Linked DNA regions of Corallococcus caeni. Each later gene encodes a partner of the first gene's protein in a complex. Links are inferred from orthologs where the notes say so. Each region holds a gene or a part of one and is shown on either strand. Other genes may lie near its edges.

Evidence for each region. The genes of interacting proteins can lie anywhere in the genome.
Region 2: the proteins of tsaD (region 1) and tsaE are in contact, whole or in part, in a crystal structure (PDB 6N9A), measured with the Thermotoga maritima proteins. The link is inferred for Corallococcus caeni from one-to-one orthologs. Residues at the interface, in WP_004082750.1 of Thermotoga maritima: Cys10, Asp11, Arg49, His50, Leu82, Gly84, Gly135, Gly136, Glu154, Thr155, Leu156, Asp157, Asp158, Ser159, Glu162, Asp165, Lys166, Arg169, Leu170, Tyr175, Lys213, Thr214, Leu217, Tyr218, Gln221, Arg222, Asn324; in WP_004082108.1 of Thermotoga maritima: Leu37, Gly38, Lys46, Lys57, Val59, Lys60, Ser61, Thr63, Phe64, Thr65, Leu66, Met67, Val69, Pro71, Tyr82, Arg83, Leu84, Asp86, Asp88, Phe89, Asp93, Ile128, Asp130, Glu131, Arg134.

The regions. Positions count from the first base shown.
Region 1 is NZ_BTTW01000001.1:1,294,668-1,299,421, forward strand. Bases 801-3,719 are described here. They hold tsaD (tRNA (adenosine(37)-N6)-threonylcarbamoyltransferase complex transferase subunit TsaD), read right to left. Parts: upstream 2,800-3,719; coding sequence 1,801-2,799; downstream 801-1,800. Other genes in these bases: AABA78_RS05135 (hypothetical protein), read left to right, coding at 801-903; rsmA (16S rRNA (adenine(1518)-N(6)/adenine(1519)-N(6))-dimethyltransferase RsmA), read right to left, coding at 912-1,790; AABA78_RS05150 (response regulator), read right to left, coding at 2,843-3,719. Also shown: AABA78_RS05130 (deoxynucleoside kinase), read right to left, coding at 1-437; more of AABA78_RS05135, read left to right, coding at 616-800; more of AABA78_RS05150, read right to left, coding at 3,720-4,754.
Region 2 is NZ_BTTW01000007.1:352,109-356,025, reverse strand. What follows is about bases 918-3,917. They hold tsaE (tRNA (adenosine(37)-N6)-threonylcarbamoyltransferase complex ATPase subunit type 1 TsaE), read right to left. Parts: upstream 2,661-3,917; coding sequence 2,175-2,660; downstream 918-2,174. Other genes in these bases: AABA78_RS28500 (NAD(P)H-hydrate dehydratase), read right to left, coding at 2,657-3,917; AABA78_RS28510 (class II glutamine amidotransferase), read left to right, coding at 1,304-2,173; hutI (imidazolonepropionase), read left to right, coding at 918-1,216. In the rest of the region: more of hutI, read left to right, coding at 1-917. UniProt on the Escherichia coli protein: Required for the formation of a threonylcarbamoyl group on adenosine at position 37 (t(6)A37) in tRNAs that read codons beginning with adenine.

The sequences.
Region 1 (4,754 bases):
CGCTCGAACTCGCGGCCGCGCTTCTTGATGCGATGCAGCAGCACGTCCAACTGGGCCTGGAGGTAGATGACCAGGTCGGGCTGCGGGACGCGGGGCCCCAGCGCCTCGAAGACGCGGTCGTAGAGGGCCAGCTCGTCCGAGGCCAGCGTGAGGTTGGCGAAGATGCGGTCCTTCGCGAACAGGTAGTCACTCACGGTGACGGCGCGGAACAGGTCTTGCTGGAAGAGTTCCTGCTGCTGACGGAAACGCGACAGCAGGAAGAACACCTGCGTCTGGAACGCGAACTTCTGCCGGTCCCCGTAGAAGCTGGAGAGGAAGGGGTTCTCCTCCACGACCTCCAGGATGCGGCGGCTGCCCAGGCGCTCCGTGAGCAGGTGGGTGAGGCTCGTCTTGCCCACGCCGATGGGGCCTTCGACGACGATGTAGCGGTGGTCCATCGGCCCGAGGCCTCCGCCCCCGGAATCCACGCATGTGACACATGCGCGCGGGGGGCGGATAACACAACCATGCCCCCGCGCATCCGGCAATTTTCGCCGGGCCACCCCACCCTTGCGCCCTCCGAGGTCATCCCCTACGGTGCCCGCGAACACGCAACAGCGGAGCAGCGGGCCACAGATGCGCGGCAGGCAGCGGGTGAAGACGGTGGTGGACCTGGTGGAGCCCACGGAAGTGGCGCCCGCCGCCCGTACGGCCACGGCCCCGCCCGCACCTCCCGTGGACGTGGATCCACTCTATGGCGTGGCCCTGCTCAAGACGGCCTTCGAGCTGAAGCGCCGGCCGGAGGGCTCCGTGGAGGACGTGCTCAGCGGCGTGCTCGCGCGCCTGCGCATCGACGAGGACGAGTTCCGCGCGTTCCTCGCCCAGCAGGGCGGGCTCCTGGCCGCGCTGGGCCAGAAGCGCTGACGTCTCCCCTACTCCTGTGAGCTGTCCTCTTCCGGCGCGTCCGGGGGCGGCGGCGCCATGGCGGTGACGGGGCCCAGGGCGCGCTCGATGGCGGCGAACTCCTCCGGGGAGAGCGTCTCCGCGCGGCGGCCCGGGTCGATGCCCGCCGTCTGCAGCGCGGCCAGCATCGCCTCCGGCTTCGCCAGGCCCTTGTCGGACTTGAGCGAGTTGATCAGCGTCTTGCGGCGCTGCGCGAAGCCGGCCTTCACCAGCCGCGTGAAGCGGGCCTCGTCCACCAGCGGCGCGCGGGGCTGCTTGAGCCGCGTGAGGCGCAGCACGGCGGAGTCCACCTTCGGGGGCGGATGGAAGCGCCACGCCTCCAGCGTGAGCACCTGCTCCACGTCGAAGTGCAGGCCGAGCAGCACCGTGAGCAGGCCGTAGTCGCGGTTGCCGGGCTCCGCGGCCAGCCGCACCACGACCTCCTTCTGGAGGGTGAAGACGGCGCGCGAGATGTGGGCGCGCTGCGCGAGCACCTGGAAGAGGATGGGGCTGGTGAGGTGGTACGGCAGGTTGCCCACGAGCGCGATTTCGGGCGCGCCGGCCACCTGGGCGAAGTCCACCGTGGCGGCGTTGCCGGGCACCACGCGCACGCCGGGGATGGCCTCCTTCTCCAGCACGGCCACCATGTCGCGGTCGCGCTCCACGGCGGTGACGCGCGCGCCGGTGGCGGCGAGGAAGCGCGTGAGGTGACCCAGGCCCGGGCCCAGCTCCACCACGGGCTCGCCCTCGCGCAGCGCGAGCGCGTCCGCGATGGACTGGAGCGCGTCCGGGTCTCCGAGGAAGTTCTGTCCCCAGCTGTGCTTGGCCCGCAGGCCGTGGCGCTTGAGGATGTCGCGCGGAGAATCCACTGTCAGGCCCCTACTCCATGCGCCAGGCGGGGTCGGCCGCGAGGCGGAAGTCACCGCGCAAGCCGCGGCGCCACGCTTCATACCCCGCGACGGCGATCATCGCGCCATTGTCCGTGCACAGCCGCACCGGCGGCAGGAACATCCGCAGGCCCCGCTCCTCCGCTCGCTGCTTGCACAGCGCGCGCAGCCGTGAGTTCGCCGCCACGCCGCCGCACAGCACCAGCTGCGTGTGGCCCAGCTTCTTCGCCGCGGCGACGAGCTTCTTCGACAGCACGTCCGCCACCGCCTCCTGGAACGACGCGCACAGGTCGTGGAGGGCCTGGCCTTCCGGCACGCCGTGCTTCTGCACGTGGTGGAGCACCGACGTCTTCAGCCCGGAGAAGGACACGTCCAGGTTGTCGCCCGGCAGCGCGCGCGGGAAGCGGATGGCCTCCGGGTTCCCCTTCTGCGCCAGCTCGTCGATGGGCTGCCCGCCCGGGTACGGCAGGCCGAGGATGCGCGCCGTCTTGTCGTAGGCCTCGCCCGCGGCGTCGTCGCGCGTGCGGCCGACGAGGCGGTAGTTCCCGTAGTCGCGCACCTCGTAGAGGCTGGTGTGGCCGCCGGACACGACGAGCCCCAGGAACGGCGGCGCGGGCGCGTCCTCCAGGAGGCGGATGGCCAGCAGGTGCCCTTCCAGGTGGTTGGCGCCCACGAAGGGCTTTCCGGTGGCGAGGCTCAGCCCCTTGGCCACCTGGAGCCCCACGAGCAGCGCGCCGATGAGGCCGGGGCCGGACGTGACGGCGAGCAGGTCGATGTCGTCCAGCGTCTTGTCCGCGCGGGTGAGCGCCTCGTGGACGACGGGCATCACCTGGACGATGTGGTTGCGGCTGGCCAGCTCCGGCACGACGCCGCCCCAGCGGCGGTGGATGTCCACCTGCGTGGAGACGACGTCCGACAGGACGCGCCGCCCGTCCTCCACGACGGCGGCGGCGGTTTCATCGCACGAGGTTTCGAGTCCCAGGACGAGCACGACGACTCCAGCAAGGACGGGGAGGCTGAAGCGGACAGGCCGCCTAGCTGCCCATCCCCTTGAGCAGTGCGCGCACGTCCTCCGCCGAGCTCCCCGTCGGTTCGAGGAACAGATACTTCTTATAGGCCTCGGCCGCTCGGGTTTGATCGCCGGAGAACTGGAGCGAGCTGCCCAGCCAGAACCAGGCCTTGGCGTTCTTGGGCTCCGCCTTGACGACGTCCTGGAGCAGCCTGGCCGCTTCGCGGTAGCCGGACTCGCTGGTGCTGCTGTTGTTGGCCAGCGAGATGCCCAGGCCCGTCTTCGCCTCGATGGAGTCGGTGTCCAGCGCGAGCGCCTTGCGGTAGTTCGTCACGGCCGACTTGAAGCTCTTGCGCGCCATCGCCGCGCGGCCTTCCCTGACGAAGTCCGCGTAGGTGAGCTTCGCCTGCACCACGGGCGGCGGCGCGTCCGGGGGCGGCGTGGGCGTCGGGGCGACCGCGAGGCCCGCGTCGGGGACGGTGGCGGGCTCCGGCGTGGCCGTCTTCACCGGCGCGCCCGCGTCCTCCGGGCCCGTGGCGATGACGGTCTTCGGCGGGGTGGCCCCCGCGTCGGTCTGCGCGTCCACGGTCTTCACGGGCGGCGGCGCGACCTCCGGCGGAGGCGTGGTCTCCGGCGGCTTGGGCGCTTCCACGGGCGGAGCGGGCTGCGTCACCTTCGGTTCGGGCGGCTTGGGCGTTTCGGAGCTGCCCGAGCCCTTGGAGATCACCACCGCCGCGACAGCCGCCACCAGGAGCAGGCCGCCCGCGACGTAGAGGCCCGTGCGCTTGGGCTTCATCGCGGCGATCATCGCCGCGTCGTCCTCGTCGTGCGCGGACTTCGCGGCGGCGGGCTTCGTGGAGGCCGCGGTGTTCGCACCGTGCGCCGCCGCGGTGGCACCGTGAGCAGGAGGCGCCGAAGCGCTCGCCACGGGCGCGACGGGCTCGGGCTCCGTGAAGTACGCTTCGGACGCGGGCACGTCCTGCGCGGCCAGGTCCACCGGCGCGCTGGGAGCCGGGGGCGCATCGAAGGGCGTCGTCGCGGGGTACTCGACGTTGAGCGCCACCGGGGCCACCTGGGGCGGCACGATGCCGTGGCCCGGATACGGCGGCAGCGCCAGTTGCTGCGGCGTGGCCTCCTCCACCGGCACTTCGTCCTGATGGGGCTCCGTCCCACTGACCAGCGTCACCTCCGACGACGGCGGGGCCGGCGTGGGCGGCGGCACGGGCGCCAGCGGGCTGGGCGCGATGGCGGCGCCACCGAAGATGGGCGGACGCGAGGGCAGCGGCTCCACCGGCGCCGGCACGGGCGCGGCGGCGAACGGGCTGGGCGCGGCGGCCGGCGCGCGGGGCGCGGACGCCCAGGGCGAACCGGGGCCCCAGGTGCTGGAGGAGCTCAGGCCCTCCGTGTCCACCCGGTTCCAGTCGAGCAGCAGGCTGCGCCGGGCATGATCCACCGCACGGTGCGCCGGGGGCGGCTCCACCAGGAACGCCGAGCCCTCCTGCGACAGGGGCGGAACGACGGGCTCCACGCCCTCCTGCCCGAACGGAGGAGGAGCGCCCTCTCCGGGGCGGGTGCGCGGCGGGAAGAGGATCACCTGCGCGGGCTGCGCGGAGACCGGCGCGGGCGCAACCTCCGCCACCGGAGTGACCTCCTCCATGGGCTCGGCCGGCGCGGGCGGGGCCTCCTCGACGGGCGGGGCTTCCGCGACGGGCGCCACTTCCACGGGGGGCGGCTCGACGGGGGCCGGAGCCTCCGCGGGCGCGGCCTCCTGCGCGGGCGCGACGTCCACGGGGATGGGCGGCGCGGTGTTCAGCCACTGCTCGATGCCCGGCTTGCTGCTCTGCACGGGCTCCTGCGGCGCGTTGCCCAGCTCGCGGATGAGGCCCTCGAAGTACAGCTTGCTGATGATGCCCAGCGCGGCCAGGTCCTCGAAGTCC
Region 2 (3,917 bases), on another replicon or contig:
GGAGGGCACCCACCGCGAGCCCGCGGAAGCCGCCCTCACCCCGCGCCCGGGCGCGGGCATTGGCGTGAAGGACGGGCGCGTGGCCTACGTGGGCCCGGAGTCCGGCCTCCCCAGGGGCGCGCTCACGGACGCGACAGAGCTCATCGACGCCGAGGGCGGCTTCGTGGGCCCGGGGTTCGTGGATCCACACACGCACCTCGTCTTCGCGGGCGAGCGCTCCGCGGAGTTCGACCTGCGCAACCAGGGCGCCACGTACCTGGAGATTGCCAAGGCGGGCGGCGGCATCGTCAACACGGTGAGCGCCACGCGCGCGGCGAGCGAGGAGCAGCTGGCCACGCTCGCCCTGCCCCGCCTGGAGCGGCTGCTGGCGCAGGGCGTGACGACCGCGGAGGTGAAGAGCGGCTACGGCCTGTCGCTGAACGACGAGCTGAAGATGCTGCGCGCGGTGCGCCGCTTGAGCGCGCTGTCACCGCTGGAGCTGGTGCCCACGCTCCTGTGCGCGCACGCCGTGCCCGCGGAGTACAAGGACCGCCGCGCCGAGTACCTGGACCTCTGCATCAACGAAATCCTGCCCGCCGTGGCGCGCGAGGGCCTGGCGCGCTTCTGCGACGTCTTCACGGAGGAGAGCGCCTTCACCGTGGACGAGTCGCGCCGCCTGCTCAACGCGGCCAAGGCGCTGGGGCTCACGCCGCGCCTGCACGCGGATCAGCTCACCGCATGTGGTGCCTCGGCGCTGGCCGCGGAGGTGGGCGCCGCCAGCGCGGACCACCTGGAGCAGGTGACGGACGAGGGCATCCGCGCGCTCGCCGCCGCGAACGTCACCGCCGTGCTCGTGCCCACCTCCACCCTCTTCCTGCGCATGCGCCCCTACGCGCCCGGCCGGAAGCTGCGCGACGCGGGCGTCAACATTGCTTTGGGTTCAAACGTGAATCCCGGTTCTTCCATGACGGAGAACACGGCGCTGGTGCTGGGGCTCGCCTGCCTGGAGAACGGGCTGTCAGCCGCGGAGGCCTACTGGGCCGCCACCCGAGGGGCCGCGCAATGCTTGGGGTTGCAACGGCAGGGACGACTGGCCGTGGGTGATGCGGGCGACCTTGTTGTCTTCGCCTGTCGCAGCTACAGGCATCTGCCTTATCATCTGGGTATCAGTCACGCGCGCGTGGTGGTGAAGGGTGGACGTGTGGTGTTTCGCGCGCGAATGAATCACTGCCCCTGAGTGGATGCCGCTGAACAACTGGCATCGGCCGAGGGGGCAGGTGGAACTTCCCTCGTGGGCCGGCCGTTGTAGAGATCAGCTGCCACCATGTGCCGATTATTTGGATTCAGATCCGCTGTTCCCGCCGCTGTGCACACCGCCCTGGTCACGGAGAGGAATTCCCTCCTCATCCAGTCGCGTGAGCACAAGGACGGCTGGGGTATCGCCACCTACGGACAGGAGTGCTCGCCGCTCGTCGCGCATGGTGTGGGCCCCGCGCACAGCGACCCGGACTTCGAGCGCGTGTCGAGCCAGGTGAGCGCGCGCACCGTGGTGGCGCACATCCGTCAGGCGAGCGTGGGCGCGGTGGAGCTGCGCAACTCGCACCCGTTCTACTTCGGCCGCTGGTCCTTCGTGCACAACGGCACGCTGCGCGAGTTCGCGAAGCACAAGGCCACCGTGGAGGCGCTCATCCACCCGGAGCTGCGCGTCAACATCAAGGGCACGACGGACAGCGAGCGCTGCTTCTACCTCTTCCTGTCGCGGCTGTCGGCGCGCGGGCCGCTCGACGGCACGGTGAGCGTGGAGGCGATGGCGCAGGCGCTCGCGGAGACGATGACGCTGGTGTCCACGCTGACGGACGTGCCGGGGAGCCGCGAGCCGAAGGAGCGCTCCGCGATGAACTTCCTCGTCACGGACGGCGAGGCGATGGTGGCCACGCGCCGCAACCGCACCCTCTTCATCTCCTCCGGAATCGGCGGTTGCCCGGAGTCCCTGCGCGCGCCCAACACGGGCGTGCCGCTGCAGCAGTTCCTCGTGGCCAGCGAGTCGCTTTGCGGCGGGCCCCACTGGGTCCAGGTGGATGAAGAGGACGTGGTGGGCGTGGACTCGCGGCTCGTGTTCCACCGCTGGAAGGTGCAGACGCTGGCGGACGGGGTGTTGAACCCGCGGCCGCAGGCCCAGCGCTCCCTGGCCTGATTCAGCCCAGCCACGCGTCGAGCAGTGCCGCGGGACGCGCGCCGAAGGCCTCCACGTCGAGGCTCCGCGCGTCCTCGCCCTCATGGCGCAGCGTGACGCGCAGGAAGTCGCGCGGCGCGGCCTGGGGGATGCGGTCCAACCACTCCACCAGCATCGCGTGGTCGCCGCCCACCAGGTCCAGGAACCCGGTGGCGTACAGCTCGTCGTAGTCCGTCAGGCGGTAGAGGTCCGCGTGGTACAGCGGGATGCGGCCCTCGTACGGGTACACGATGGCGAAGGTGGGGCTGGCCACCTCGGATTGCGCGACGCCCGCCCCTTCCGCCACGCCGCGCACCAGGTGCGTCTTGCCCGCGCCCAGGTCGCCAATCAGCCCCACGAAGTCCCCGGGCTGGAGCAGCTGCCCCAGCTTCACGCCCAGCCGGTGCGTCTCCTCCGGCGAAGGAGACACGAGCCGCCGCGAGCGCGTGGGCTGCTCCGCTCCGCTCATCGCTCCCACCGCGTCCACACGTGGCCCAGGCCCACCAGGAGGTCCGTGGCGATGAGGCCCATCAGCCCGCGCTGCTGCGCCATCAGGTCGCCCGCCAGCCCGTGCGCGTAGACGGCCGTCCGCGCGGACCTGGGCAGCGGGATGCCCTGCGCGAGCAACGCGCCGCACACGCCCGACAGCACGTCGCCCGTGCCGCCCGTGGCCATGCCCGCGTTGCCGGTGGGGTTGATGTACACGCGCCCGCCGGCCTCCGCGATGAGCGTGCGCGAGCCCTTGAGCACCACCGTGACGTTGAGCGACGTGGCCATGTTGAGCGCCACGCCCACGCGGTGCGCCTGCACGTCCTTCGTCGTCCGGCCCCAAAGCCGAGCCATCTCCCCCGGGTGCGGCGTGAGCAGCACGGGCCCCTTCGCCTGCCGCAGGACCTTGAGGTCCTCCGCCACCGCGTTGAGCGCGTCCGCGTCCAGCACCGCGGGCACCTCCACCGACGCCAGCAGGTCGCCAATCAGCGCGCCCGTCTCCGGCCCCCGGGGGATGCCCGGCCCCATCACCAGCGCGTCCTTGCCCTCCAGCGCGGCCTTGAGCGCCTCCAGGTCGCCCTTGCCCAGCGGGCCTTCACCCGGCAGCGCGACGCCCATGATCTCCGGCGAGTGCGCCATCACCCACGGCAGCGCCTCCGCGCGCGTGGCCACCGTGACGAGCCCCGCCCCGCTGCGCAGCGCGGCCAGGGCCACCATCGCCGCCGCGCCCGTCTTGCCCGGGCTGCCCGCCACCACCAGCACGTGGCCGTACGTGCCCTTGTGCGAATCCGCGCGGCGCTTCGGCAGCGCGTCGCGCGCGTCCTTCTCCTCCACGCGGAACAGCTCCGCCCCGGACACCGCGCGCGTGGACTCACCGCCCAGGCCGATGTCCACGCGCCGCACGTCGCCGCACAGCGAAGCGCCGGGCTCCAGCTCGTGCGCGGGCTTCACGAAGCCGAAGGCCACCGTGACGTCCGCCTCCACGCATGGCGTGAAGGGCTCCGCCGTGTCGCTCTGCAGGCCGGACGGCACGTCCGCGGCCACCACCTTCGCCCCCGCGCGCCGCCACCGCGCCACGGTGCCGATGGCGTCCGCGAAGACGCCCTCCGGCGCGCGCTTCAGGCCGGTGCCGAAGAGGGCATCCACGACCACGTCGCCCGGGCCCGCCTCAGGCAGGACTTCGAAGGCGCGCGGCGACTCCCCGAAGCCCTCCAGCGCCTGGAGGTTGCGCTTCGCC